DNA from 3 places in the Nonomuraea angiospora genome. Region 3 is predicted to be linked to each of the others. Evidence: riboswitches for the same ligand, from Rfam matches in the RefSeq annotation. Region 3 holds a riboswitch; each other region holds the start of a gene.
The links. A riboswitch is a leader RNA that binds a small molecule or an ion and turns the genes downstream of it on or off. The one in region 3 is predicted to bind cyclic di-AMP.
Positions count from the first base shown of each region.

Region 1 (9,779 bases), 4.2 Mb from region 3:
CCGACGAGATCGCGGTCGTCCTCCAGGGGCTGCTGGCTCAGTCGCCGCTGCTCAAGGGTGCGGACATTGACGGCATCGCCATCTGTTCGACCGTTCCAAGTGTGCTCAACGAGATGCGTGAGATGTGCCGCCGCTACTACGGCGACGTGACGGCGGTGATCGTGGAGCCGGGCATCCGCACCGGGGTGCCCGTACGCATGGACAACCCCAAAGAGGTCGGCAGCGACCGCATCGTGAACGCGCTGGCGGCCATCAACCAGTACGGCGGCCCCTGCGTCATCGTCGACTTCGGCACCGCGACCTCGTTCGACGCGGTGTCGGCCAAGGGCGAGTACGTCGGCGCGGTGACCGCTCCCGGCATCGAGATCTCGGTCGACGCGCTGGCCGCCGCCGGGGCCCAGCTGCACAAGGTGGAGCTGGTCAGGCCGCGCTCGGTGATCGCCAAGAACACGGTGGAGGCCCTGCAGGCCGGCATCATCTACGGCTTCGCGGGCCAGGTGGACGGGATCGTGGAGCGGATGGCGGCCGAGCTGGCCGACGACCCCGACGAGGTGACGGTGGTGGCCACGGGCGGCCACGCGGCGCTGGTGGTGGGCGAGTCGCGCTCCATCGACGTGCACGAGCCGTGGCTGACGCTCATCGGCCTGCGCCTGATCTACCACCGGAACACCGCCTGAGCTCCAGCAGGAAAAAGCGGCCTCCCGCTCGGGTGGGAGGCCGCTCGCGCGTCCGGGGACGACTCGTCACTCGCTCTCGTTGGTGTAGATGTAGTCCCAGCGACCGCACTTCGTCGGGTAGTTGCTGTACTGGCCGATCTGGCAGACCTTCACCCGCACGCTGAAGACGTCGTTCTCCGAGAAGGTGAACTTCTTGTAGCCGGGGAAGCCGCAGTACTTCTTGGAGTAGACCGGCGACCAGTCGTGGTCGAAGTCGCTGGCCTCGAACTTCACGAATGCGCACTTGCCGCCCTCGTCCTCGTCGCGGTTGTCCAGGTCGTAGAGCCGGCCCTTGACGGTGACCTCGTTCGACTCGCCGTCCTCGTCCCAGCTGACGCCGATCCAGCCCTGCGACTTGGCCTGGCTGTTCTTGGCGTAGACGGGGCCCCAGTAGTCGGAGTAGTCGTCGTCGTGGCTCGGGGCGCCGGCCGTGGCGGCGTTGGCGGCGGCGGGCAGCGACAGGGCCAGCGCGCTGGTGGCGGCGACGGCGAGGAGGCCGGTCGCGATCTTCTTCAACATCTTCTCTCCTTGAGCTCCCCCTGGGACCGGCTCCCTACCGGTTCCCCCCTGAGCTCGTGAGACATTGATAGAAGAGGGCTCTTGCAGCGGCCCTTCAGCGTGCCGACGAACCCTTGCAGGTCGCCATATCCCCTACCCTTTGTTCTTGTGAGCGACGAACTTCCCGAGCAGATGCGCATCCGGAGGGAGAAGCTCGACCGCCTTCGCAGCGAGGGCGTCGATCCTTACCCGGTGAATTTCCCCCGTACGGCCACCAACGCCGAGGTCCGGGAGAAATACCAGGGCCTGGAGCCCGACACCGCCACCGGCGACACGGTCGCGGTCGCGGGGCGCGTCATGCTCAACCGCGTGGGCGGCAAGCTCTGCTTCGCCACGCTCCGCGACGGGGGCGCCGACCTGCAGGTCATGATCTCTCTCGACAAGGTGGGCGAGGACTCGCTGGCCGCGTGGAAGCGCGACGTCGACCTGGGCGACCACGTGGGCGTGATCGGCGAGGTCATCACCTCGCGGCGCGGCGAGCTGTCCATCCTCGCCGACAGCTGGCAGATCACCGCCAAGTGCCTGCGCCCACTGCCGGAGAAGCACGTCGGGCTCACCGACCCGGAGGCGCGCGTCCGCCAGCGCTACGTCGACCTCATCGTCAACGACGAGTCGCGGAAGATGGCCCGCCTGCGCAGCGCCACGGTGCGCGCGGTGCGTGACTTCTGGCACGAGGAGGGCTACCTCGAGGTCGAGACGCCCATGCTGCAGCCCATCCACGGCGGCGCGGCGGCCCGGCCCTTCAAGACCCACATCAACGCCTACGACATGGAGCTCTACCTTCGCATCGCGATCGAGCTCTACCTCAAGCGGCTCGTGGTCGGGGGCATCGAGAAGGTCTTCGAGATCAACCGCAACTTCCGCAACGAAGGCGCCGACTCCACGCACAACCCCGAGTTCACGATGCTCGAGGCCTACGGCACCTACCTCGACTACAACGACATGGCCGACCTGACCCAGCGGATGTACCAGAAGGCCGTGGTGGCCGCCCTGGACACCACGGTGGTCGTCCATGACGGGGTGGAGGTGGACCTCGGGATCGCCCGGTGGCCGCGCGTCACTCTTTACGGCGCGGTGTCGGAGGCCGTGGGCGAGGAGATCACCACCGCGACCGGCCTGGAGGAGCTGCGCAAGATCGCCGATCGGCGCGAGATCCACTGGGACCCGAAGTGGGGCCCTGGCAAGCTGGTGCAGGAGCTCTTCGAGGCCCTGGTGGAGCACACGCTCGTCCAGCCCACGTTCGTCATGGACTACCCGCTGGAGACCTCGCCGCTGACCCGCCAGCACCGGGACAACCCGCTGCTGACCGAGAAGTGGGACCTGATCGGCTTCGGCACGGAGCTGGGCACGGCCTACTCCGAGCTGATCGACCCCATCGAGCAGCGCCGCCGCCTGGTGGAGCAGTCCCTCCTGGCCGCCGGGGGCGACCTCGAGGCGATGCAGCTGGACGAGGACTTCCTGCAGGCCCTCGAGTACGCCATGCCGCCCACGGGGGGCATGGGAGCGGGGATCGATCGGATGATCATGGCCTTCACCGGCAAGAACATCCGCGAGACCATCCTGTTCCCGCTGGTCAAGCCCACCCACTGACCCACGTCTTGGAGCGCCCGCCCCGGGCGCTCTACTCTCTCCTGGTAAGTAGCAGGCGGGGAAGGGGCGTGCGGGTGGCCACGAAGACGGCGGCGGAGCAGCGCGACGAGGCCAAGCAGGTCTTCGACGCGTACTTCGCCGAGTGCCCCTCCAGGAAGCTGCTCGACACCCTCAGCGACAAATGGGTCACCCTCCTGCTCACCGCGCTCTCGGACGGCCCGCGCCGCTACAGCGACCTGTCCAGGCGCATCGCGGGCGTCAGCCAGAAGATGCTCACGCAGACCCTGCGCGGCCTGGAGCGCGACGGTCTGGTCTCGCGGACGCTCACCCCTTCCGTGCCGGTACGGGTGGACTACGCGCTCACCCCGCTGGGCGAGAGCCTGATGCCGTTGGTGGCCGCGATCAAGAGCTGGGCCGAGGCGCACATGGAGGACGTCGAGGCCGCCAGGGACCGCTACGACGCCGCCGGCGCCTGAGCGATCACCGCCGTCGCGAATCCGGCTTCCGGGCCGCCCGGTTTCCGATCCGAGCGCGCTTGTCAGCATGGCGTCAAGGTCGCCGAGGGGCGGGCCCGGGCCCGCTCGCGGTGCTCCGGCCGCCCCTGTGACCACCTCGCCACGCGCCCCTCACGCACACCCGGAAACGAGGTCGCCCGGCACGCTCGCGGCCCTTCACGCGTCCGGAACCCGGGGTGGCGATCCCCCCGGTGAATTGATCACCTCGCCTTAATCAACCATCTGACCTGGGTTGTCGGATCGCATGGTGACGCCGTACAAAGCGAGCGATTGGTGGCTGACCCCATGGCGGAAAGATCACGCCATAGATGTATCGATCATGGGGAATATCCATACCGCGCTGATCGAAAAGGGGAGCGCTGGTCAGGGCTATTCCGGAAGCCCCAATGTGATCACACTACGTTCTGACATATCGCGAGTGCGTCATATATAGCGGATCATGTCAATAGCGCTCGTCAAGTGCGGCGATTGTCATGCTTGACGACCTTTCCAGGATGCGTTTACCGTCTGCGAGGAGCGGCTTTGGCCCGTCTGTGAGGTCCAAGTTTCTGCTGTTGGGGGGAGGGCTCCCGATGGATGTGCTCACTGAAGGCGTTGAGCTCAGCCATGCTGATTTGGCGCTGCTGGCGGAGTTGGCCAAGGGAGTCACGGTCGATCGGGTTGGGCGGCGGCTGGATATCAGCGGGCGCACGGTACGCCGAAGATTACGGGGAATCTGCGACCGCATCGGCGTGGCCACGGCGATCGAGGCCGTGGCCTGGGCAGCCCGCCGCCAGCTGATCTAGCCGCGGCGGACCGCCGGGGTGCGGGCTCAGTCGGCGATGCGGACCGCGCCGGCGAAAGGCCGCCTCGCGATCGACGCGATCCGTACGACGTCACCCGTCTGCGGGGCGTGCACCATCATGCCGCCGCCGATGTAGATGCCCACGTGGTGCAGGTCGCTGTAGAAGAACACCAGGTCGCCCGGCCGGAGCTCCTCGCGCGAGATGTGCCGGCCGGCCGTCCACTGGTCGCCGGTGTAGTGCGGCAGCGAGATGCCCACGCGCTGGAACGCCGCCATGACGAGCCCGGAGCAGTCGTACGAGCTGGGACCCTCGGCGCCCCAGACGTACGGCTTGAGCTGCTGCGTGAGCGCCCACCGCGCGGCCTCCGCGGCCTTGCCCGAGCCCGGGATGGGCAGGTTGACGCGCACGGCCCGCGTGCCGGGCCGTCCGGCCTCGCCCAGGGCCCGCCTGAACAGGCTGCTCTCGACCTTCGCCACCAGCTTGGTGATCCTGTCGCGCTTGGTGTCGAGGTCGGTGACGAGCTTCTGGACCTCGTCGATGCGGGCCGTGGCGCTCTCCTTGGCGCGGGTGGCCGTGTCCATCGCCCTGGTGAGCTGGTTGATCTCCTCGCTCTGCTCGGCCTGCAGCGCGTACGAGGTCGCGGCGCGGTTGAGGAAGCCCTCGGGGTCGTCGGAGGTGGCGAAGGCGAGGGTCTTCATGCCGCCGGTGATGTAGGCGTTCTGGGCCAGCGCGACGGCCCTCGCGCGCTTGGCGGCCAGATCGGACTCGCTGGTCGTCAGCGTCTTCTGCGCGACCTCGGCGGCCTTCTTGGCGGACTTGAGCTTCTCCCGCTGGCCGTTGTACTGCTCGGTCAGCGTCTCGATGTCGGTGTGCAGCTTCGTGGCCTGGTCGGCGAGCTCTTTCAGGGTGGGCTCGGGATCCGCGGACGCCGAACCGACGGGGATGGCGAAGAGCAGCGCGGCGACTGTGAGACTCACCACACCGACGCGGCGCGCCCGCCGAGCCCGTTCCGGAGGGCGGGCATGCTTGCCCGCCGACTTCCCCCCACCGCTGAGCGTGGGCTTCACCAACCAGCTCCTCTCGTCGACGCCTACCGGGTTAGCTGACGGGTTCGGGCCGGAGCAGCCCTACCGAAAGACTCGGATTCACCCCGTGGCGGCGTCGGAGGTCGCCACCGGCGGTTCCCCGGCTTCTCTTGCGAGAATTGGGCGTGTCTCCCGCGCGACACGCGGGGAACATTGTCGCTGGACACTAATGCACTCCGGGTTCGTGCTCAACCAGAACTGCCAAGTCTGTAGAGGTTTCACAACCGAAGGGTCACAAGGTGATCTCGTGGGCACCCGTGCAGAAGAGGCCCTATGCCCCATTTGTCCGCGCTTTCGGCGGGAGCGAGCCGGCCGTGAGGTCCGGTGCCGATCTGACCACGAGATGTAACAAGATGGGCCGAGACATGGGAGTTAGGGCTGAGCCGTAATGAGATCTGTACCCTGGAGAACCATGGAGCAGGTGGCCGAGCTGACAGCGCCCGAGACCGCGGTGGTGGTCCGGCGTGCCCGCACGCCCGACGTGCGCATGGTCAGACGCCTGGTGGACACCTATGCCGGGGCGGGGCCGCGGCTTCTGGAGAAGGCCACGGTGACGCTGTACGAGGACGTACAGGAGTTCTGGGTGGCCGAGCGAGGCGGGCAGGTCGTCGGCTGCGGCGCGCTCCACGTGCTCTGGGAGGACCTCGCCGAGGTCCGCACGGTGGCGGTGGATCCCGAGTGCCGGGGGATGGGCGTCGGCCACCGGATCGTCTCCGCGCTGATCCAGCAGGCTAAGGATTTGGGTCTGCGACGTGTATTCTGTCTTACTTTTGAGGTCGACTTCTTCGCGCGGCTCGGGTTCCGCCCGATTCAGGGCACGCCGGTCTCACCCGAGGTCTACGCCGAACTCCTGGCCTCGTACGACGAGGGTGTGGCGGAGTTTTTGGATCTTGAACACGTCAAGCCGAACACGCTGGGAAACACCCGCATGCTGCTCCACCTGACATCGGGTGACGTGGACCTTGACCAGATGGAAAGGTGATTGTTGATACCTATGTCGATACGTTGGGCAGCACAGGCATGTGTCCTGACACGTGCCACATGCGCACTCGAAGCGAGGTGACACGGTGAGCACCGGACAGCCGCCGTATCCACAGGACGAATCCGGCGACAACTCTGCGCCTCCCTACTACGGGCAGCAGAACCAGGGCCGCCACCCCGGCGAGCCCGACCCGGACGCGACTGTGATCGGCTACCGGGCGGACGACGCCTATGGGCAGCAGCCCCCGTACGGTCAGCAGGGCTATGGCCAGCAACCCCAGTACGGACAGCAACAGCAGTACGGTCAGCAACCCCAATACGGCCAGCAGCAGTACGGCCAGCAACCCCAGTCGGGCCAGCAGGACTACGGCCAGCAGTACGGCCAGCAGCAGTCCCAGCCCGGCTATGGCCAGCAGGCCCAGTCCCAGCCCGGCTACGGCCAGCAGGGCTACGGGCAGCAGCAGCAGTCCCAGCCTGACTACGGTCAGCAGGGCTACGGGCAGCAGCAGTACGGCCAGCAGCCCCAGTCGGGCCAGCAGGGCTATGGCCAGCAGTACGGCCAGCAGCCGCAGTCGCAGCCCGGCTACGGCCAGCAGGCCCAGTCCCAGCCGGGTTACGGGCAGCAGCCGCCGTCGGGCCAGCAGGGCTACGGCCAGCAGTACGGCCAGCAGCCCCAGTCGCAGCCGGACTACGGTCAGCAGCAGTACGGCCAGCAGCCGCAGTCCCAGCCGGACTACGGTCAGCAGCAGTACGGCCAGCAGCCGCAGTCCCAGCCGGACTACGGCCAGCAGTACGGGCAGCAGCCCCAGTCGCAGCCCGACTACGGCCAGCAGCAGTACGGCCAGCAGGGCTACGGTCAGCAGCAGCAGTCCCAGCCCGGCTACGCCCAGCAGGGCTACGGCGACCAGCAGTACGGCCAGCAGCAGTACGGGCAGCAGGGCTACGGGCAGGCGCAGCAGTACGGCCAGCCCGGCTACGGCCAGGCCTACGGCCAGCCCGGACCCGTGGGCGTGCAGCCGCCCGGCGCGCCGGCCCCGCTGGCGGAGTGGTGGCAGCGCCTGGTGGCCAGGCTCATCGATGGGGTCATCCTCTTCATCGTGAACATAGTCATCGGCCTGATCATGGGCATACTGTTCCTGGCCAGCTACTCCTCGCTGGACGGCAGCAGCAGCGGCCTGTTCGGGCCTGTGGTCGTGGCCATCCTGTCGGCGGTCGTCGTGACCGCCCTGTGGGTCCTCTACGACTTCTTCCTGCTGAAGGCGAAGGGGCAGACCGTCGGCAAGATGGTCATGGGCATCAAGGTCGTCCCCGTGGGCCAGGCCATGTCCCCGGGCGGCCTGCCGACCGACCTGGCGCTCAAGCGCGCCGGCGTGACGTGGGGCGGCTGGATCCTCAACGCCCTCCCCCTGGGCTTCGTCGGCTCGCTGCTCGCCTACGCCGCCGTGGGCGTCAACGGTGCCTCGCAGCTCTGGGACAAGCCGCTGCAGCAGACGTTCGCGGACAAGTTGGCCAACACCGTGGTGGTGAAGATCAAGTAGTCCAAGCGTCAGGTAAAAGCAGGGGCCGGCTTCGCGTCGGCCCCTGTTTTGTGTCCACAGGCCGTACCAAAATGGGGAACCTGAGCCGCTGATGACGCGAGGTGGGGGTTATGGCCGGGTCGCCGCCGGGGGCGGACGCGCCGCCCGCGGAATGGTGGGAACGGCTCGCCGCCCGGGCGATTGAGGCGTTCGTCTTCGGGTTGCTCTATTACATTCTGTTCATCGCGCTGTGGGGCGTCTTCCGGACTGTCGGGATGCTGGAGGCGTTCGAGGGCCGGCTGCCCGGTGTGTTCGCGTGGCTGGTGGTGGGGCTGGCTTATACGGGCTACGACTGGCGGGCCCATTACCGGCGCGGCAGGACGTTCGGCAAGGCGATCATGGGGATTCGCCTGGCGCCGCCCCACGTGGCCTCCAGAGCGCTGCTCAAACGGGCCCTGGTCTATCCGGGCCCCGTCATGCTGATGGGCATTCCCGTGGCCAATCTGGTCGCCGGAATGCTCCTGTTCTGCGTGGGGCTGCTCATCCTGATCGACAAGCCCCTGGAACGCGGGCCGCACGACAGGCTGGCCGGAACACGCGTGGTAAAAGATCTTCGCTGACCGATCCCGTGCCTGGCAGGACGCCAATTCCAAAAATTTTCCCTTGATCCGGTAAGGAGCCTGGAGAGACTGGCATTAGGCTATGGGGCATCCGGGTTGCCGGATGTTGGTGCCCTGCGAGGCGCAGGGCATCTGTGCGCCGCTATGGTCGGGTGCGAACGGTAGTCACCTGGCGCGTCGTGAGGGCCGCAACGCCCCTCCTGGGCGCGCTCCCATCCGCATTATGCGCCCCTGAAACCCCGCTAGCCGTGGAGGCGAGGACGAATGGAAGCCCTTACAGACGTATTGTCAGCGCTCATCCCCCCGGCTGTGGTCGGGGGTGCCTTCATCTTTGGCGTAGTGAAGTTGGTCCGGTCCGAGGCCCTGGGAGGCCGCCGAAACCGCGAGGATCAGGCCGAGGGGCAGAACTGATCGGCCAGTCAGCCGAATCCCCGCTGCGCTGAATTGTCTCCGCGCCTTTCCGGGTATATGTTTGGGCAGGCGAATGAAACAATGCTCCGCGAAAGGATTGCGTAGATGGCCAAGCAGATCCAGGAGATTCTCATCGATGACCTCGATGGGGGCGAGGCCAATGAGACGGTCAGCTTCGCTATTGACGGCTCGTCCTATGAGATTGACCTCAGCGACCTTAACGCGAAGAAGCTGAGGGACGCACTCACGCCTTTCGTGCAGCACGCGCGCAGGGCGGGCGCCGTCACCACACGTCGCCGCGGCCGCGGCGGCAGCAGGGCGATGAGCCGCGAGAAGAGCTCGGAGATCCGGCAGTGGGCCAAGGCTCACGGCCTGCCGGTCAGCGAGCGCGGGCGGATCGCCTCCACGGTCGTCGAGAAGTACGAAGCGGCCCACTAGAGCAGGCCGACGATCGACCATGCGCTTATGCCGTTCGCCTAGGACCCCGGCGGCCGCCATAAGCGCATGATCGTTATCCGGGTCCGGAACTCGAAAGCCGGACGCCCGGACTGTGATCTTCCATGTGCACATATGCGGGCGTTTTGGCTGCGGGTTCGGCTCCGTCCGCGGCGCTGTTTCACCGGCGGTCGTCCACATGTGTGACGGCGCCGTAGTCGCGCGCCGAAAGCCGGGTGGGGCGGCCATACCTCATTCAACGTACGCTCGCGTCCGTACGTCACGAGCGATCCCCCGCGCTCATGGAACGCGCCATGACGGAAAACCCGGTGCCGTATAGCCCGGAAGCGATCTACGGGGCGGTGCCAGGTGTATACGGGTGATCTCACCGAGCGTAAACCCGCGCCCGGCCCCAAGGTAAAGCGGCGCAGGGCGGGATGCGTGGCGGCGGGCAATACCGCGGGCGCCGGGATCCGCGTCGGCGGGCAAAACCCGCGAACCCGAGCAGGGCTCGGACAATCCCCGTTCCCCGGCATCTACGCACAATGCCCTGCCTTCTCAACTGC
Region 1 covers NZ_JADBEK010000001.1:7,477,954-7,487,732, reverse strand. The annotation lists gene H4W80_RS34025 (type III pantothenate kinase) at 1-677, shown strand, start outside; gene H4W80_RS34020 (hypothetical protein) at 744-1,235, opposite strand; gene lysX (bifunctional lysylphosphatidylglycerol synthetase/lysine--tRNA ligase LysX) at 1,383-2,864, shown strand; gene H4W80_RS34010 (winged helix-turn-helix transcriptional regulator) at 2,939-3,340, shown strand; gene H4W80_RS34005 (LuxR C-terminal-related transcriptional regulator) at 3,952-4,164, shown strand; gene H4W80_RS63905 (C40 family peptidase) at 4,191-5,141, opposite strand; cyclic di-AMP (ydaO/yuaA leader) riboswitch at 5,237-5,385, opposite strand; gene H4W80_RS33995 (amino-acid N-acetyltransferase) at 5,662-6,231, shown strand; gene H4W80_RS63900 (RDD family protein) at 6,317-7,768, shown strand; gene H4W80_RS33985 (RDD family protein) at 7,879-8,367, shown strand; gene H4W80_RS33980 (histone-like nucleoid-structuring protein Lsr2) at 8,884-9,216, shown strand.
Region 1: it holds a riboswitch for cyclic di-AMP, as region 3 does, so the genes downstream of both, H4W80_RS63905 (C40 family peptidase) here and H4W80_RS64165 (C40 family peptidase) in region 3, are expected to answer to the same signal.

Region 2 (9,779 bases), 6.7 Mb from region 3:
GCCTCGTACGACCAGAAGCCGTACCGCCGCTCTCTCATGCAGGTGTACGGCGCCACCGTCCACGCCAGCCCGTCGCCCCTCACCGGCTCGGGCGGCAAGGTGCTGGCGGACGACCCGGACTCGCCCGGCAGCCTGGGCATCGCGATCAGCGAGGCCGTCGAGGTGGCCGCCGCCACGCCCGACGCCCGGTACGCGCTCGGCTCGGTCCTCAACCACGTGCTCCTGCACCAGACCGTGATCGGCGAGGAGGCGCTGGAACAGCTGCCCGAGATGCCGGACCTGGTCATCGGCTGCACCGGCGGCGGCTCGAACTTCGCCGGCCTCACCTTCCCGTTCCTGCGCGAGAAGCTGGCCGGGCGGATCGAGACGGTGTTCAGGGCGGTCGAGCCGGCCGCCTGCCCGTCGTTCACCCGCGGCGTGTACGCCTACGACTTCGGCGACACCGCGGGCCTCACGCCGCTGCTCAAGATGCACACGCTGGGGCACGGATTCGTCCCCGACCCGATCCACGCGGGCGGCCTGCGCTACCACGGCATGTCGCCGCTGCTGTCGCACATGTACGAGCTGGGCCTGTTCGAGGCGGTCACCCGCGCCCAGAGCGAGTGTTTCGAGGCCGGTGTCCGCTTCGCCAGGACCGAGGGCATCGTGCCCGCCCCGGAGCCCACGCACGCGCTCGCGGAGACGATCGCCGAGGCCCTGCGGTGCAAGGAGAGCGGCGAGGAGAAGGTGATCCTGACCGCACTCTGCGGCCACGGCCACTTCGACCTGGGCGCGTACGACCGCTACCTGGCCGGGCACCTGGAGGACTACACGCTGCCGCAGGACCGCATCGAGCAGGCCCTGACCGAGCTGCCGGGATGACGGCGGGGTGGCCGCCGCGAGAGGCGGCCACCCGGTCAACGCGCCGTGGGGCGCTTGCCGTGGTTCGCCTTCTTCTTCTTACGTGCCTTGCCCTTGCGTGAGCGCCTGGCCATAAGCTCACCTCCGGTGATCGGGCCAATGATCGGCTACGCCACGAGCCTCCCCGCCCGTGCTGACCAGCGCAAGCGCAGCACGCGAACTAACATTCCCCAACAATTCCGTGTCATAATTTGGTGGAATCTGTTGGAAGGAGCGGGCGTGCTCGCACAGCAGCGTCAGCAGACGATCCTCGAACGTGTGCGCAGCAACGGCGGCGTCCGGGTCGCGGACCTGGTCCGCGAGCTCGGCGTATCCGACATGACCATCCGTCGGGACCTCGAGGTGCTGGCCGAGCGCGGGCTGCTGGAGAAGGTGCACGGCGGCGCCACCGCCCTCGGCCCCGGCTCCACCGAGGAGCCCGGCTTCACCGCCAAGTCGGCCCGCCAGCAGCAGGAGAAGGAAATCATCGCGCGCCGGGCGGCCGGCCTCGTCCGGCCGGGCACGGCCGTGGCCCTCTCGGCGGGCACCACCACGTGGGCGCTGGCCCGCCACCTGATCGCCGTCCCCGAGCTGACCGTGATCACCAATTCGATCCCCGTCGCCGAGGTGTTCCACCGCAACCCGCGTCCCGACCGCACGGTCGTGCTGACCGGCGGCGTGCGCACGCCGTCCGACGCGCTGGTGGGCCCGGTGGCCGTGGCCGCGATCCGCCGCCTGCACGTGGACACGCTGTTCCTCGGCGTGCACGGGATGAGCGTGCGGGCCGGGTTCACCACCCCCAACCTGCTGGAGTCGGAGACCGACAGGGAGCTGGTGACGGCCGCCGGCCGGCTGGTCATCCCCGCCGACCACACGAAGTGGAACACGGTCGGCATCAGCACCATCGCCGAGCTGACCGAGGCCGACGTGGTCATCAGCGACGCGGGGCTGCCTGAGGACGCACGCATGGAGCTGGCCGAACGGGCCGGAGAACTGATCATCGCGGAGGGCTCGTGAAGCGCACCATCACCCACCTGGCCGACGGCCGTGAGCTGATCTACTTCGATCGGCGGGACGACGCCGATCGCGGCGCGATCGACCGGCGGGTGCTCGACCCCCGGCCGGTGGCCTCCGAGCTGCGTTACGACCCGCTGACCGAGGAGTGGATCGCGGTGGCGGGGCACCGGCAGACGCGCACGTTCCAGCCGACCGGCTCGGCGAGCGAGTGCCCGCTGTGCCCGTCGTCGGACACGCGCTCGTCGGAGATCCCGGCGTACGACTACGACGTGGTGGTGTTCGAGAACCGATTCCCCTCCTTCTCCACAAATTTCGGGACTTATACAGATGTGGGGGGCCTGAGTGAGGTCCGGCCGGGAGTGGGGCGGTGCGAGGTGGTCTGCTTCACCTCTGAGCATTCGTCGTCGTTCTCCAGGCTCTCCGACGGCCAGGTGGAGCTGGTCATGGAGGCGTGGGCCGACCGGACGGCCGAGCTGTCCGGGATCGAGGGCGTGGAGCAGGTGTTCTGCTTCGAGAACCGGGGCGAGGAGATCGGCATCACGCTGGCCCACCCGCACGGCCAGATCTACGCCTACCCGTACGTCACGCCCAGGACCAGGCTCCAGCTCGCCGCCGCCAGGCGTTACTCGAAGGGCAACCTGTTCGCCGACGTGCTGGCCGCCGAGCGGGCCGCCGGGACGCGCGTGGTGGCCGCCAACGAGCTGTGGACGGCGTTCGTGCCGGCCGCGGCGCGGTGGCCGTACGAGGTGCACATCTACCCGCACCGGCAGGTGCCCGATCTGGCCGCGCTGACGGAGGAGGAGCGCTCGGCGTTCGCGCCTCTCTACACCTCGGTGCTGCGGGCCTTCGACGACCTGTTCGGCGTGGTGATGCCGTACATCTCGGCCTGGCACCAGGCGCCCGTGCGGCAGGACCGCGAGCTCGGCTACCTGCACCTGGAGCTGTTCAGCATCAGGCGGGCGCCGGGCAAGCTCAAGTATCTCGCCGGGTCGGAGTCCGCGATGGGGGCCTTCGTGAACGACGTGCTGCCGGAGGAGGCCGCCCGGATGATTCGATCACAAGTAGATCACTATTAGATTTCTAATGGGGGTCGCGTGACTCGTGATCTACCACTAATATCCCTTTTGTGTCAGCCGTAACAGCTGACGCACGCCTAATCCCGGGCGAGTCGCCCGGGAGCCGGGGACCCACCCGCACCTGGGGTGAATCCACTTCGGTGGTAGGGCACGCAGCTCCCAGCCCGAACCCGTCAGCTAACCCGGCCGGCAGAGGGAGAGGAACATGCACGTGGCGGCTCCGTCCCCCGCGACTCTTGCCATCGGCCTCGTCACCGCCGCCGCCGTCGCGCTCCTGCCGGCGACCGCGGCCTCGGCGGCTCCCAAGCCGTCGGAGGCCGAGCTCCGCGCCCAGCTCAAGCAGCTCAACAGCAAGATCGACAAGCTCATCGAGAAGTACAACCTCAAGCGCGTCGAGCTGGCCAGGGCGCAGGAGGCCGCCAAAGCGGCCAAGGAGCGGCTGGCGGTCGCGGAGAAGACGCTGGACACCGCCGAGCGGCGGGTCGGCGACCTCGCCAGGATGCGCTACCAGAGCCACGACCCGTCGCTGCCCTCCATCCTGATGGCCCAGAACGGCGGCGCCGCCGCCCTGCTCGAGCAGCTCACGGCCGAGCAGCAGGCCATGGTCCAGGGGGTGGCCAGGGCCCGCGACGACAAGAAGAGGGCCTCCGACGAGGCCGCCGCGCTGGCCACCCAGATCGGCGTGGACGCCAAGGAGGTGACCGCACAGCGCGCCGAGGCCGAGGACGTCATCGACGACATCAAGAAGAAGCTCCAGGACCTCGTGCCGCTCGGCCCGGGCCGCAAGTCCGACGGGAGCTGGGCGCCCGAGCTGCCCTCGGGCTCGGACAACATCACGGCCCGCACGCGGCTGATGAAGGCGGAGCTGGCCAAGAACTTCAAGCTGCCGTACACGGTGGGGTGCTTCCGCTCGGGCTCCAGCGGCGAGCACCCCCTGGGGCGGGCCTGCGACTTCATGATGAGCACGGGCGGCACGATGCCCGCGGCCATCAACAACGCCCTGGGCGACCGCATCGCGGACTGGGCGCTCAAGAACAAGGGCAAGCTCGGCGTCAAGTACGTGATCTGGAAGCAGCGCATCAACACGGGCTCGGGCTGGCGGGCCATGTCGGACCGCGGCAGCGTCACCGAGAACCACTACGACCACGTTCACATCTCGATGTACTGAGCTGGGTAAGGTCGGACCTCATGACTGACACCCGGATCCCGCCCCCTCGCACGGGCGACGAGCGGACCACGCTGAACAACTGGCTCGAATGGCACCGCGGCACCCTCGCCGTCAAGTGCGCGGGCCTGTCGGACGACCAGCTGCGCCTGCGCTCCGCCGCACCCTCGACCCTGTCCCTGCTCGGCCTGGTCCGGCACATGGCGCACGTCGAACGCTCCTGGTTCCGCCGCGTGCTCAACGGCGAGGACCTGCCCAAGCTCTGGGACAAGGACCGCGACAACGACGCCGACTTCAAGGAAGTGGACACCGCCTCCGTCAAGGAGGCCTTCGCCACGTGGGAAGAGGAGGTCGAGCGCGCCCGCGCCATCTCGGACGCCAAGCCGCTGGACGCCGTCGGCGACCACAGGGGGCAGGACTGCACCCATCGCTGGATCCTCATCCACATGATCGAGGAGTACGCGCGGCACAACGGTCACGCGGACCTGCTGCGCGAGCGCATCGACGGGGTGACCGGAGAGTAACGGGACCGATCAGGGCTCGGTGCGGAACAACGCCCACACGGCCTTGCCGCCGCGGGCCAGCGGGTCCCAGCCCCAGCACTGGCTGTAGGTCTCGACGATGTAGAGGCCGCGCCCGTTCTCCGAGATGAAATCCGGCTCCTTGGGGCGCGGCACCTCGTCGCTGGGGTCGGCCACGGCCAGCAGCACGTGCGGCTGTACGCGCATCAGCAAGAGCTCGATCTCGCGCCGGCCCGCCGCGTACATCGCGTACCGCACCGCGTTGGTCACCAGCTCCGAGACCACCAGCGCGGCGTCGTCGCTGAGTTCGTGCAGGCCCCAGCCCTTCAGGGTCGAGCGGGTCACGTCCCTGGCCGTCTTCACGGAGTCGGCCTGGAAGGGCAACGGGCACGAGGTCGTGTACGGCTTGCCACCCATGAGCAGATGGTCGAAGCCCACTTCGCGGGTGATTTGCAACGCATCGGCAGTGGCCAGAGGATCCTCCACCATGCTGCCGATACCTCCCCGTTCAGCCCGACTTAGTGCATGTTTGGCCCAATATGCACTAAGCCATCATGGGTCACGATCGCTGCACCTGCAAGACCCAAATGCACGTGCACTTGCATTGTGCAGTAGCAAGCGGCGTTTTGGGGCATAACTCTGCTAATCGGACACGAGGTTGAGACCTTGTCATACCCGGCAATGTGGTGTCACTGTGTGTGCGGACCTTGATAGGAGGCAAAGTGACGCAGAACCAGCCGGGTTCCGGACCGACGGCGCTGCGCATCCTCCTGGGCTCCCAGCTGCGCAAGCTCAGGGAAGCGAAGAACGTCACCCGCGAGGAGGCGGGCCACCTCATCCGTGGCTCCGAATCCAAGATCAGCCGCATGGAGCTGGGCCGGGTGGGGTTCAAAGAACGGGACGTGGCGGACCTGCTGACCCTCTACGGGGTCGTCGACAAGCAGGCCCGCTCCGCCGTACTCGACCTGGTCGCCACCGCCAACGAGCCTGGTTGGTGGCACCGGTTCAACGATGTCCTGCCCACGTGGTTCCAGGCGTACGTCGGCCTTGAAGAGGCCGCCGCCAGGATCAGGACCTACGAAGTCCAGTTCGTGCCAGGACTGCTGCAGACCAAGGAGTACGCAAGGGCCGTCGTGACCGCCGGATCGGCGGGAATCGGGGCCGAGGAGATCTCCAGAAGAGTGGATCTCCGGCTGGAGCGCCAGAGGATGTTCGACAGGCAGGACGGGCCGGTGTTCTGGGCCGTGATCGACGAGGCCGCCCTACGACGCCCCATCGGCGGCGTCGAGGTGATGCGGGCCCAGATCGAGCACCTCATCGACCTGATGCGCCAGCCCAAGATCACGATCCAGATCATGCCGTTCAGTTTCGGCGGGCACAGCGCGGAAGGCGGGGCGTTCAGCGTCCTGCGCTTCCCCGACACCGATCTGCCCGACGTCGTGTACGTCGAGCAGTTGGCCAGCGCGCTCTACCTCGACAAGCGTGAGGACGTGGACCGATACACCGAGGTGATGGAGCGGCTCTGCGCCGTGAGCACCACCCCGGACGAGACGGTCGAGCTGTTGCGGACGATCGCGGACGAGTTCTGACGGACGGTTACGGATGATCGCGGGCGACTTGTGACGGCGCGGACGTCGTTGTTGGGTACGCATCTGCCCTAGACTGGCCATCGGCGTTGGATCCCGCCGTAGCGGAGCATGCCCAACACCGCACATGTGGGCGCGGCGCGTGTGCCGTAACCGATGGACGCGCCCGCGATCACTCGTAGCTTGATCAAGGAGACCATTCCGTGAAGACCGCTGTCGAGGAGCTCAGCCCGACCCGGGTCAAGCTCACTGTCGAGGTGCCGTTCGACGAGCTGCGCCCGAGCATGGATGCGGCGTACAAGAAGGTCGCGCAGCAGGTGCGCGTCCCCGGGTTCCGGCCTGGCAAGGTTCCGGCCCGCATCATCGAGCAGCGCTTCGGCCGGGCGGTAGTGCTGGAGGAGACCCTCAACGACGCGGTGCCCAAGCTGTACGGCAAGGCCGTCGACGAGGTCGACGTGTTCCCGGTCGCGCAGCCCGACATCGAGGTCACCAAGATCGAGGACGGCGAGCAGATCGAGTTCACCGCCGAGGTCGACATCCGGCCCAACTTCGAGGTTCCCGACTACCAGGGCCTCGAGGTCACGGTCGACTCCGCCGAGGTCTCCGACGAGGACGTCGACGCCCAGCTCAACGCCCTGCGCCAGCGTTTCGCGACGCTGACCGGCGTCGAGCGCGCGGCCGCCAACGGCGACTTCGTCGTCATGGACCTGCGCGCCGAGATCGACGGCGCCAACATCGAGGAGCAGCAGGCCAGCGAGGTCTCCTACGAGGTCGGCGCCGGCTCCGTGCTCCAGGGCCTCGACGCCGCGCTCGAGGGCATGTCCGCGGGCGAGGAGAAGAGCTTCAAGACCGAGCTCGTCGGCGGCGAGAACGCCGGCGACGAGGCCGACGTGATCATCACCGTCAAGTCGGTCAAGGAGAAGGTCCTGCCCGAGCTCGACGACGAGTTCGCCCAGCTCGCCAGCGAGTTCGACACGCTCGACGAGCTCAAGACCAGCATCCGCGAGCAGGCCCGCCGCAACAAGCTGATCGACCAGGTCGTCCAGGCCCGCGAGAAGGCCCTCGACACGCTGCTGGAGCAGATCGACATCCCGCTGCCCGACAGCGCGCTCAAGGCCGAGGTCGACGCCCGCAAGCACAACCTCAACCACCAGGTGGCCGAGAGCGGTCTGAGCCGCGACGCCTTCTTCCGTCTCTACCAGACGACGGAGGAGGAGCGCTTCGCCGAGTTCGAGACCAACTCCGCCCGTGCGATCAAGGTCGGCTTCGTGCTCGACAAGATCGTCAAGGCCGAGGAGCTGGGCGTCTCCGAGCAGGAGCTGACCAACTTCGTCGTGCGCCGCGCCATGGAGATGGGCGTGCAGCCCAACGAGCTGGCCAAGCACCTCGCCGACAACGACCAGCTCACGCTGGCCATGGTCGAGATCGTGCGCGACAAGGCCAAGTCGGTCCTCGGCGACGCCGCCAAGGTCGTCGACACCGACGGCAACGAGGTGGACCTCAAGGCCATCTACGCCGAGGTCAACGGCCAGGAGGTCGTGGAGGAAGAGGCCGCCGCCGAGGACGAGCCCGCCGGGGAGAAGTCCGAGGCCTGACCGCCCTCAAGCTCTTTCCGAAGCCCCCGAACCGTCCGGTCCGGGGGCTTCGGCCTTTCCGGGGACGCTCCGGAAGAAGGCGTGCAGGCCGTGTGAGGCCCTCAGAAGGCTCGTGGGCGCCCGAAGGGCTCCGAGTGGCCTCAGGGTGCCGGTCCGGGGTCCAGCAGGCCGTGCGCGGCACTTCAGGGAGCCACGCCGCAGGAGGGCCCGATGAACCTGCGCCGTCAGCGAACAGTACGGGGACCGGGCATGAGCTGTGCGCGACGCGCGTTAAGGTCACAAGCAAAGCCAATCGATTACGACGCATCGGAAGGTGACGCTGTGACCAGCCCGCCGACCTTCTATCAGCCTGAGTCGCGAGGCCGTGAGAACGGCTCGTCCTTCCGGCTTGAGGACCAGCTTTACCAGCGCCTGCTCCGGGAGCGCATCATCGTGCTCGGGCAGGAAGTCAACGATGAGATCGCCAACCGCATCTGCGCCGAACTCCTGCTGCTCGCGGCCGACGACCCCGATCGTGACATCACGCTCTACATCAACTCACCGGGTGGCTCGGTGAGCGCTGGCATGGCCATCTACGACATGATGGAATACGTACCGAACGACGTTTCCACGGTTGTGATGGGCATGGCCGCTTCGATGGGGCAGTTCCTGCTCACCGCGGGCACCAAGGGCAAGCGATATGGCCTGCCCCACGCCCGGGTCATGATGCACCAGCCGTCCGGAGGCATCGGCGGCACCGCGGCCGACATCGCCATCCAGGCCGAGCAGATGCTCTACGTGAAGAAGACACTGGCCGAGCGGATCGCCCACCACACGGGCCAGCCGCTGGAGCAGATCGAGGCCGATTCCGACCGCGACCGCTGGTTCACGGCCGAGGAAGCCAAGGACTACGGCTTCATCGACCACGTGGTCCGCAGCGCGCGGCAGGTGCCCTCACAGGGCCCGGTCTCCTAAGGGGGAGCAGAGAAGTGAACATCCAGAGCCGCTACGTTCTCCCCTCCTTCGTCGAGCGCACGTCATATGGCGTGAAGGAGATGAACCCGTACAACAAGCTCTTCGAGGACCGCATCATCTTCCTCGGAGTGCAGATCGACGACGCGTCGGCCAACGACGTGATGGCCCAGCTGCTGACGCTGGAATCGCTCGACCCCGACCGTGACATCAGCATCTACATCAACTCGCCGGGTGGCTCCTTCACCGCCATGACGGCGATCTACGACACGATGCAGTTCGTCCGGCCGGAGATCCAGACCGTCTGCCTGGGCCAGGCAGCCTCGGCCGCGGCCGTGCTGCTGGCCGGCGGCACCCCGGGCAAGCGCTTCGCGCTGCCCAACGCCCGGGTGCTGATCCACCAGCCGTCCACCGAGGGTGGCGGCCAGGGCAGTGACATCGAGATCCAGGCCCGCGAGATCCTTCGCATGCGAAACCTCCTCGAGGACATCGTGGCAAGGCACTCCGGGAAGACCGCCGCCCAAGTCCGCAAGGACATCGAACGCGACAAAATTCTCAACGCGGACGAGGCAAAGGCGTATGGTCTGATCGATGACATCATCCCGTCCAGGAAGAAGCGCGCTCAGGCCGTGGCTTCCTAGACGAGACGTGACGCACCGGGGCGCTGCCCAATAGGGCACGTTCCGGTGCGACTCGCCGCTAGGGGGCTCACTGAGGGCCCAGAAGACGGTAACGTCGAAACCTGAGCGGTTCGGCCAAGTCCGGAGGATGTCCGGAGACACTGCTCTCGCAGGAGCAGGGCGGTCCCACGCAAAGGAGTATCTGGGGTGGCACGCATCGGCGACGGGGGAGACCTGCTGAAGTGCTCTTTCTGTGGAAAGAGCCAGAAGCAAGTCAAGAAGCTCATTGCCGGTCCAGGCGTCTACATCTGCGATGAGTGCATTGATCTCTGCAACGAGATCATCGAGGAGGAGCTCTCGGAGTCCTCC
Region 2 covers NZ_JADBEK010000001.1:4,993,973-5,003,751, reverse strand. The annotation lists gene H4W80_RS22570 (TrpB-like pyridoxal phosphate-dependent enzyme) at 1-861, shown strand, start outside; gene H4W80_RS64585 (50S ribosomal protein bL37) at 897-974, opposite strand; gene H4W80_RS22565 (DeoR/GlpR family DNA-binding transcription regulator) at 1,120-1,896, shown strand; gene galT (galactose-1-phosphate uridylyltransferase) at 1,893-2,972, shown strand; cyclic di-AMP (ydaO/yuaA leader) riboswitch at 3,037-3,178, shown strand; gene H4W80_RS22555 (coiled-coil domain-containing protein) at 3,178-4,140, shown strand; gene H4W80_RS22550 (DinB family protein) at 4,161-4,661, shown strand; gene H4W80_RS22545 (ATP-binding protein) at 4,671-5,147, opposite strand; gene H4W80_RS22540 (helix-turn-helix domain-containing protein) at 5,381-6,247, shown strand; gene tig (trigger factor) at 6,448-7,839, shown strand; gene H4W80_RS22530 (ClpP family protease) at 8,161-8,793, shown strand; gene H4W80_RS22525 (ATP-dependent Clp protease proteolytic subunit) at 8,808-9,431, shown strand; gene clpX (ATP-dependent Clp protease ATP-binding subunit ClpX) at 9,618-9,779, shown strand, end outside.
Region 2: it holds a riboswitch for cyclic di-AMP, as region 3 does, so the genes downstream of both, H4W80_RS22555 (coiled-coil domain-containing protein) here and H4W80_RS64165 (C40 family peptidase) in region 3, are expected to answer to the same signal.

Region 3 (9,779 bases):
TCAGGAGGTGCCACGGGGTGCTGAAGGCGGCCACGGCCGCGATCACCAGGCCGAGCAGCACGGCCGCCACCGCCGCCTGCCGCCTCAGCCGGCCCTCGCCGTCGGACTCCGGCGGCCTTGCCCCGTTCACGGACACGTCCTCACCATGCCCCCGCCTTCCGCCGCCGCTCTCCCCCTTCACGAACACACCGCCTCCGGACACCGGACCGGCGCTCTCCCCTTCCACGGACGCACCCGGCGGATCGGCCTCCGGACCCGCCGCCGTGCCTCCATCGGCCACCGTGCCTCCATCGGCCACCGTGCCCCCGGCCGCCACCGCGCCTCCAGCGGCCACCGTGCCCCCGGCCGCCACCGCGCCCCCGGCCGCCACCGCGCCCCCGGCCGCCACCGCGCCTCCGGCCGCCTCCTCATCCTCCTTCGACGCCTCTTGCGACGCGTCGTCCACGTTCCGCCGTTCGCTCATCTGCCTCCCCCTCACGCGAGCTGATCTCGCACGTAGTCACGCCACCGTGCCGTCAGCGTGGCGGCGGAGAGGCCGAGCGCGGCGAGTGCCCGGTCTACGCCGCCCTCGCGGGCGTCACGGTAGAGCCTCACCAGCGTCCTCTCACCGAACCGGTCAGCGAGGAAGCGACACGCCAGCCAAGCCTCCTGGTACGCCCGCGCGAGCCGGACGGGGTCCCGCCCGTCAGCCGCGAAAGCCGCAGGTCCGGGCAATTCCCCCGGCAGCCTCCCGGCCCGCACCTCGGCGGCGAGCTCGGCGGCCGCGGTCCTCACGGGGAGCCCGGAGTCGCGATAGCCGACGTAGTCGGCGAACCCCTCATAGAGCCACGGGGGCAGGCGGTCGGTGCCGGCCACGACGTGGGTGAGCTCGTGAGTGAGTACGACGTCCTTGCCGATGGAGTTCAGCTTGGCGAAGAACTCGGGGACGATGATCACACGCCCGCGATCGGCCACCGCCGCCAGCCCGTCCACCCGCCCCACCTCGGCCAGCCCGGCCGCCTCGGACGCGGACGGGGGAACGACTACGAGCGGTCGTACCGACCTTCCGAGCACCGCCGACACCCGCTGCCCCGCCCGATCAGCCCTGCGCGCGATGTCGCCGAGCTCACCGGATGCGGTGTGCCGGCCGACGACTACGGACCGCGCCCCGCGGACCACGACCTCGCCGTCACCCCACAGGCCGCGGATCTCGGCGGGGAGGACGGGGGAATCGGGGGTGGGGGCGCTGGCGGGGGCGACGGCGAGGAGCAGGACGGAGACGATCGCGGCCCGCCGACTCACCTGCCCTGACACGATGCCCGATCGTAGCCGCCGACAGCCCATGACCGGCCACTCCGCGCCTGCTCGCCACGTTAACCGTCAGCTGCCCAGCCGCGCCGTGGGGGCGAGCCGTGTGCCGTGGCACCGCGATCCGTGGGCCGTCAGCCGCCGCATAGTGGGGCCGAGGGTACGAGGGGCGAGTCGCGCGCCGTGGGGCCGTGATCCGTTGGCCGTGGGCGGTGGGGCCGTGATCCGTGGGTGTCAGCGCCGCGTCGTGGGGCTCAGGGTTATGGGTCGTGGGGTCGTGGGGCCGAGGGGCCGAGGGGCGCGTCGTGGGGCCGTGATCGGTTGGCCGTCAGCCGCCGGGGTGGGGCCGAGAGTCGCGAGGCCGAGCGGACGTGAGGCGAGGGGCCGTGAGCTGAGGGCCCTGGAGAGCCGTGGGGTGGGCGGTGTGGGCTTGGGGACAGGGTGGCTGGGTTTGAGGGGCGCCGTTGCGGTGGGCGGTGGGTGCGGGTCAGCGGGCGTCTCCCTGGAGGCCCTGCGCCACGTACGGCGGGTGGCGCCGCCCGTGCTCCGCCGTAAAAACTGAAAGCGGGTGCCGCCCGTGCTCCGCCGTAAGAGAACTGAAAAGCGGAGAGCCCCGCCCGGACAATGATCCGGGCGGGGCTTCTTCACATGCCGGGACGGACAGCGCCGACGAACGACGCCCGCCGCCATCCACCCAGCTTGTCGATGCGTACCCGTTCGCCTGTCCGAGGCGAGTGGACCATCTTGCCCTTGCCGACGTACATGCCCACGTGGCCGAGCCCCCTGAAGAACATCAGGTCGCCGGGCTGGAGGTGCTTCCACGAGACCTTGTTCCTGATGCGGGCGAACTGGCTGGCCGCCACGCGCGGGAGCTTCACCCCGGCCTTCTTCCAGGCGTACTGGACGAGGCCGGAGCAGTCGAACGAACCAGGGCCTGTGGCTCCGTACCGGTACGGGTCACCGACCTGCTTCTTGGCCACGGCGACGGCCTTGCCGGCCTTCGCCTTCTGGCGGGCGACCTTGGCCGCCCTCAGCGCCGCGGCCGAGGTCGTCTTCGAGGTGACGGCGGTCGCGGCCGCCTTGGTCGTCGAAGCAGACGTCGAAGCCGACTCGGTCGTGGCCGCCTGAGCCGTTGGGGCATGGAGGATCGCACCTCCGGCCGTCACGGTCATCGTGAGCGCTACGCCACTCAGGGCAATGCGGGACAGACGGGGGTTATGCAGGGAGGTAGACAGGATTTCTCCTTGTGTCTTCCACGAATGCCTACCGGGTTAGCTGACGGATTCGGGCCTGGAAGTAGCCCTACGGCGCGACGCGCGCGCCGATTCACCCCCTGATCCCTGGGAACTGGGATCGTTTGGGTCCCCGGCTCCGTGCCTCCTGGCTGCACGGATTCGGCGGGCCAACCGTCCGATCAATGTGTTGATATGGGGACATTTGGGCGGTTGACCAGCGGATCTTTATCTGTCTCACACCGGGAGAGCCCGATGCGGGTTCGCGGAGGACATGGCTTGTTCACCGCGACGTCGCCAGAAGCTACGCCGAAGGGTCAAGGATCGGCAAAGCGGAACACCGCTTGTAAAGATCAGATAGTGGAGTCAGTAAGGAGGGAAATCCCTGCTGGAGTGCCAGGTTCCGTTACCTAAATGTGACTCTGCTCACACTTGTTTTCGCGCCCGTTTGTCAGGCCTCAAATGTCGCGTTTGTCACACTTGTTGCGGCTTTTGCGAGGCGCGTCGTATGCGTGGATCGTTCCCATGGCGTCCCGTTCGGCCGCCGGGATCAACGATTCCGCGTCGTAGCTAGGGGCGGATGGCGCCCACGAGGCGCCCGCCGTACGCCGAGAGTTTGACGACCTTGACCACGTCGCCCGTCTGCGGCGCGTGAACGATTTTCCCGTCGCCGGCGTAGATACTGACGTGACCCAAGCTCGAGCTGAAGATGAGGTCCCCCGGCTGGAGGGCGCTCAGTGAGACCTTGCGGCTCGCGCCCCAGGCCCACTGCTGCCAGGTCGTGCGCGGCAGCGACACGCCCGCGGCGCGCCAGGCCGCCTGGGTCAGGCCGGAGCAGTCCCAGCCGCCCGGACCCGTCCCGCCGAACACGTACGGCTTGCCCACCTGGGCGAAGGCGAAGCGCAGGACGGCGGCGGCGTTGCCCGAGGCCGGGCCCGTGTACTGGATGCCGACGCTGTTCGGGTTGCCGGGGTTGTAGGCGCCCAGCTTCTTCAGGAGCTTCTTCTGCTCGGAGATCAGCTTCATGATCTCCGAACGCTCCTTCTCGACCCCGTCCCGTTCCCGGTCGGCGGCCTCCAGCGCCTCTTCCGCCTTGTCGCGCTCGGCCTTCAGGCCACGGTTCTCCCGGTCGAACGCGGCCAGCTTCTCCGCCCGCTCCTTCGACATCTGCTCGGTCAGCGCCAGGCCCATCAGGAAGTCGTCGGGACGGTCCGCGCTCATCATGCCGGGCAGGGAGGTCAGGTCGGTGCCGAGCTTGTAGCTGTCGACGGCCATGCCGACCACCTGGGCGCGCAGGTCCGCGACCGTCGCCAGCTTGGTCTTGTAGCGGTCGTTCAGCTTGGTGTAGGCGCCCTTGGCTGCCTTGTACCGCTCGGTGGCCGTGTTGAAGCGGTCGACGACCTTGTCGGCCTTGTCGTTGAGCTTGTCGAGCTTGGCCTTGGCCTGTCCGAGGGTGGGCCTGGGATCAGCGACGGCGGCTCCCACAGGGGACAGGACCAGCCCGAACGCGAGACCCGCGGCCACCGGCACCCTGCCAAACCTCACTGTGTCGCCTCCCAGGGATTATATCTGGGGCGAAATAGTACAGAAGTGGCGGGTGGGGTCACAGCTTATCCGCTCAATTCGTGATACGACGCCGATCCCTGCCACAGCACGGCAAATCCGCCCGTAAGGGTGGACGTAATCTAGGCCCGGCCCAGCCTGCGCAGCAGCAAGCCAGACGGAACGGGTCTGGCTCCCATCCGCCTGACGGACTCGGCCACCTCGCGGTCCGACGACACCACGGCCATGGCCCGGCCGGGCGGCTCGGCGCGTACGAGCTGGCGGATCAGATCGTCGGCGATCTCCCCCGGCTGGCTGAACAGCACCCGCACCCCGCGCGGCGCCACGACCTGCACCGGGGAGTTGAGCTCGGCCCCGTCGAACACGACGGTCACCTCGACCCTGGTCTGCGCCACCAGCCCGCCGAGCCCGGTCATGAGCCGGGTGCGCTGGTCGGCGAGGGTGAGCGTGCCGTAGCCGGTCTTGGTCACGTTGTAGCCGTCGATGATCAGGTGGACCTGCGGCAGGGCCAGGAGCTGGTCGAGGAGCTGCGGGTCGTCGTCGGCCAGCGCCCGCGCGGGCACCCCCCGGACGCCGGGCCGCTCGCCGGTGACCGCGGCGACCGAGTCGGCGGGCCGGCTTATCGTCGTGGGCAGGGCGAGCTCCCTGCGCAGCCCGGCCGAGGCGTCCTGCAGCGCGTCGAGCAGCACCCGGATGCGGGCGTCCTCGATGCTCCTGCCCTCGCGGGCGGCCCGGCGCGAGGCCTCCAGCTGCTTCTCCACGTCGGCCAGCCGCTCGCGCAGCCGCCGCAGCTCGGACTCGCCCGCGGTGCCCGCGGCCGAGGCGGCCGACCTGGCCTCCTCCGCCGCGTGCTCCATCTCCTCGGCCCGCCGCACCGCGGCCTTGGCCCGCTCGCGGGCGTCGTGGAGCTTGCGCCGCAGATCAGAGTTTTCGGCCCGGGCCGCCCTGATCTGCTCGCGCAGCCGGTCGGCCTCCTCCTTGGCGGCGGTCTTCTGCGCGGCGAGCTGCTCGCGGAGCCGGGTGACGGCCTCCTCGCGCTCCGACCCCTCGGCCGCCACCGCCGACTGCACCAGGTCCGTACGGGCGACCTCGATCACCTCCGCCCAGCCGGGCGGACGGGTGAGGTAGGCTGCCGCGGCCACGAGCACGGGGTCGGCGGCCGGCGGGACGTTTCCCTCGGCCAGGGAGGCCACCAGTTCGGGCCAGCCGGCCTCCACCGACTCGGCGACCAGCTCGCGGAACTTCTTGTCGTTCTCGAGCTGCGCCGCGATGGGCGCGCTGCCGAGTTTGGCGCGTTTTCGGGGGTCGAACTTGGCGATCCCGCGAAGGGGCGGCGGTATGGAGGCAGCGGGCATCGTACCGAGGACCTGGGACGCCAGGTCGACGACATTGAGCCGCACCTGCTCAGGAAGCGGGCGAGACAGGCCTTCACCCGCTGAACTCATCCCACTTGTCCCTTCGTGACATGCCCTTTCAGACAAGGGTACGGCTGCCGCGTACCTGACCGTAACGGCCACCTCTCTCTAGACAAGCGCTTGGTTGGGGATATACGACTGAGCCGGGACGGGTGTTCACCCAGGAGGCCGACCATGGCAGAAGAGATCCGCACCTCCACCCGTGACCTGGTGGAACTGCGCGGCAGCCTGACCCGCTGGCTGCGCGGAAGGGTCGGCGGGCATGCCTCGGTGTCCGAAGTGTCCAGGCCCGCCGAGAACGGCATGTCCAGCGAGACCCTCTTCTTCACCGCCTCCTGGGGCGGGAGCCGAACGCGCTGTGTAGCCAGGCTCGCACCTGCGGTAGAAGCCGTTCCCGTGTTCCCCTCGTACGACCTGGGGGCACAGTTCGGGATCATGCGCCTGGCCAGGGAAAAAGCTGGGATCCCAGCGCCCAGGGCCCTCTGGTTCGAGCCGGACCCGGAACATCTGGGCACGCCGTTCCTCGTCATGGAGCGGGAGGACGGCGACGTGCCGCCGGACGTGATGCCGTACACGTTCGGAAGCTGGCTGCTCGACGCGGCGCCCGCGGACCGGCGCAGGCTGCAGGACGCCGCGGTGGCGGTCCTGGCGGCGCTGCACCGGGCGGAGTTCACGCCCGAGGAGCTGGCCCCGTTCGGGGCCGCCGGGTTGCGCGCGCACGTCGAGGCCCAGCGCGATTACTACGAGTGGGCCCACGGCGAGCGGCCGATCCCGGTGCTGGAGCGGGCCTTCCGGTGGCTCGAGTCGCACTGGCCGAAGGAGCCCGGGCCCGACGTGCTGTGCTGGGGCGACGCCAGGATCGGGAACATGATGTTCAGGGACTTCACCCCGGTCGCGGTGCTCGACTGGGAGATGGCCTCGGTGGGACCGCCCGAGCTGGACCTGTCCTGGATGATCTTCCTCCACCGCTTCTTCCAGGACATCACGGTCTCCGCAGGCTTTCCCGGCATGCCCGACTTCATGCGCAGCGAAGACGTTTGCAGGAAATATCGGGAAATCACGGGGTACGAGCCTCGCGACCTGGACTTCTACGAGATGTACGCGGCCCTCCGGCACGGCATCGTCATGGCCAGGGTGTGGCAGCGCCGGATCCACTTCGGCGAGCAGCCCCGGCCCGACGACCCCGACGACCTGGTGCTGCACCGGGCCACGATCGAGGAGCTCCTGGCCCGCTGACTACGTGCCGGCGTCGTAGACCAGCAGCGCGACCTGGACCCGGTTGTTGAGGTCGAGCTTGGACAGGATGCGCGAGACGTGCGCCTTGACCGTGGGCACGCTCATGTAGAGCTCCCGCGCGATCTCGGCGTTGGACCTGCCCTGCCCCACGGCCAGCGCCACCTCCCGCTCCCGCTCGCTGAGCCGGCCGAGCAGCTTCCTCGCCCGCCCGGTACGGTCGCCCGCCGCGCCGTCGGACACGTGCGTGATGAGCTGCCGCGTCACCGCGGGCGACAGGATCGGCTCGCCCGCGGCCACCTTCCTGATGGCCTGCACCAGGTCGCCCGGCGCGATGTCCTTCAGCAGGAACCCCGCCGCCCCCGCCCGCAGCGCCCGCAGCACCTGCGCGTCGGCGTGGAACGTGGTCAGCACCACCACCTCGGGCGGCGCGGACGTGCGGCGCAGCGCCTCGGTGGCGGTGAGCCCGTCGACGCCGGGCATGCGGATGTCCATCAGCACCACGTCGGGCCGGTGCTCGGCCACCAGCGGCGGCACCTCGGACCCGTCGCCGGCCTCGGCCACGATCGCGATGTCGTCGGCGCCGCCGAGGATCATCGACAGCCCCGCCCGCACCATCGCGTCGTCGTCGACGATCAGCAGCCTGATCATGCGTCCTCCCGAGTCGTCTCCACCGGCCAGGGTAGCCACGCGCGCACCACGAACTCGCCGTCCGGCGTCGCGCCGTGCTCCAGCCGCCCGCCCGCCAGCTCGGCGCGTTCGGTCAGCCCGATGAGCCCGGCCCCGGCGCCCGGGATGTGCGGGACGTGGCGCACCCCGACGGGGTTGCGCACCTCCGCGGACAGCCCCTCGCCGCGCGTGCCCGAGACGGCGACCGCCACGGGCGCCCCGCCACCGTGCTTGCGCGCGTTGGTGAGCGCCTCCTGGACGATGCGGTAGACGTTGCGGCCGAGCCCTTCCGGCGCGTCACCGCCGGCCCGCAGGTCGAGCCGGACGTCCATGCCCGCGTGCCGGCACTCCTCGACCAGCGTGGGCAGGTCGGCGAGCGTGGGCTGCGGCCGGTCGGGCACCGGGTCGTCCTCGCCGCCCGGCCCCGCGTGGCGCAGCACGCCGATGACCTCGCGCAGGTCCTGCAGCGCCAGGTGGGCGTTGGTCCTGATCGCCCCGGCCGCCCTGGCGATCTCCTCGGCGGGCGCGTCCGGCCGGAACTCCAGCGCGCCGGCGTGCAGGCTGAGCATGGAGATGCGGTGCGCGAGCACGTCGTGCATCTCGCGGGCGATGCGCTCGCGTTCGAGCCGCTTGGCCTCCTCCGCGGCGCTGTCGGCCCGCTGCCTGAGCGACCAGACGAGCTGCCGCCGGGCCCTGACCACGACGCCCCACGCGAACGCGGTCAGCAGCAGCGCCAGCGAAAAGGCCACCATCTCGCTGCGCTCCGCCTCGGTCTGGTACCGCAGCAGGATGTACGGCACGAGCGTGACGAGGGAGAACAGCATGACCGGGCCGGAGATCTTGAACGGCCGGTGCACCGCCACGGTGAACAGCCCGACGACCGAGGCCCCGCCGGCGAGCTCCAGATAGGACGAGAGCAGGGTCGTCACCAGCGCGAACCCCACCGGCCAGCGCCGCCGCAGCCACACCGCCACGCACGACAGCGCCCCCACCACCTGCTCCAGCAGCTGCAGCGGCTCCGGCTCGTCCTGGAGCTCCGGCAGCGTGACGAGCGTGATGCCGCACGCGAGCAGGAACATGCCGATGTCGACGATCCAGTCGCGGGTCGAGCGGCGCACCCGGCCGCCCTCCCCGCCGTCGCCGAGCAGCACCGACGGCAGCGCCCACCGGTATTCGTGCGTCACGTTCATCGAGATTAGGCCCTGCCGAGGGCACGGCGACAGCGACCAAAGTAGCTGCCGGGCGAGACCTCCGGCCGACGCGGCCCCCGTGACCCGTGGACGACGCTGGGGACCATGAAAATGGTGCTGACGCTGCTCGGCTGGCTGCTGCTCCTGCAGGGCCTGGGCGGTCTGCTGAACACCGTGCTCGGTTGGTGGCGGTGGTCGCACGACCTGCTCCTGGTCAATCTGCTGCCGTTCCTGGAGGGCTACGAGGTGTTCGCGGCCATCGTGATCGGCGTGCTCGGGTTCGTGCTGCTGGCCGTGGCCGACTCGGGCAAGAGCGCGGAGAGCGGCAGATGAACGGGGGCACTCCGGCCGGGCTGCGGCCGCCGCGCAACCAGGCCGATCCGCGGGCGGTCGCCTGGTGGACGGTGCAGGGGCTGATCCTCCTGGTGCCGGTGGCCGCCGCCGCGGTGGCGGCGTACTGGATCCTCACCTCTCGGCCGGTCTGGCTGGGGGCGTGCGTGGCGCTCTTCGCGGCGGGCTGCGTGGCGCTGGCCGTCGTGGGGCCGCGGGCCACGTACCGGGTGGAGCGCTGGGAGGTCACCGACCAGGCGGTCTACACGCGCAAGGGGTGGCTGACCCACACCTGGCGGGTGGCGCCGATGTCGCGGATCCAGCGGGTCGACACCGCGCGGGGGCCGGTGCAGCGGCTGTTCGGGCTGGCGGACGTCACGGTGACCACGGCCTCCTCCGCGGGGGCCATCAAGATCGAGGCGCTGGACCACGAGCTGGCGGCCGAACTGGCCGAACGCCTCACCGCCCTCACCCAGGCCACGCCGGGGGACGCCACGTGAACGACCATGCCGGAGCGATCTCGCCTGAAGGGGGCTGGCGGCGGCTGGCGGGCCGGAGCCTGTGGGCCTCGGCGGTCAAGTCGCTGGCGATCGTCGCCGGCGTGGTGGCCGCTCTCCTGCGTTTCCTGACGGGCCGCGACTGGCCGATCGGCGGGGTCGTGGCGCTCTGCGCGGCGGCCGCGGTGCTGGTCGTCGCCGCCGTGGTGGCGTATGACGTGGCCAGGCTCCGTACGACGCGCTGGCGGCTCACCCCGGAACGCCTCGAACTGCGCTCCGGCCTCACCGTCCGCCAGCACCGCTCGATCCCGCTCGACCGGGTCCGCAGCGTGAACCTGCGGGCCGACCCGGTGGCGCGGGTGT
Region 3 covers NZ_JADBEK010000001.1:11,727,873-11,737,651, reverse strand. The annotation lists gene H4W80_RS53840 (M48 family metallopeptidase) at 1-463, opposite strand, end outside; gene H4W80_RS53835 (hypothetical protein) at 475-1,293, opposite strand; gene H4W80_RS64165 (C40 family peptidase) at 1,932-2,459, opposite strand; cyclic di-AMP (ydaO/yuaA leader) riboswitch at 2,533-2,697, opposite strand; gene H4W80_RS53825 (C40 family peptidase) at 3,090-4,064, opposite strand; gene H4W80_RS53820 (NYN domain-containing protein) at 4,205-5,527, opposite strand; gene H4W80_RS53815 (phosphotransferase family protein) at 5,672-6,733, shown strand; gene H4W80_RS53810 (response regulator) at 6,734-7,381, opposite strand; gene H4W80_RS53805 (sensor histidine kinase) at 7,378-8,589, opposite strand; gene H4W80_RS53800 (hypothetical protein) at 8,695-8,922, shown strand; gene H4W80_RS53795 (PH domain-containing protein) at 8,919-9,419, shown strand; gene H4W80_RS53790 (PH domain-containing protein) at 9,416-9,779, shown strand, end outside.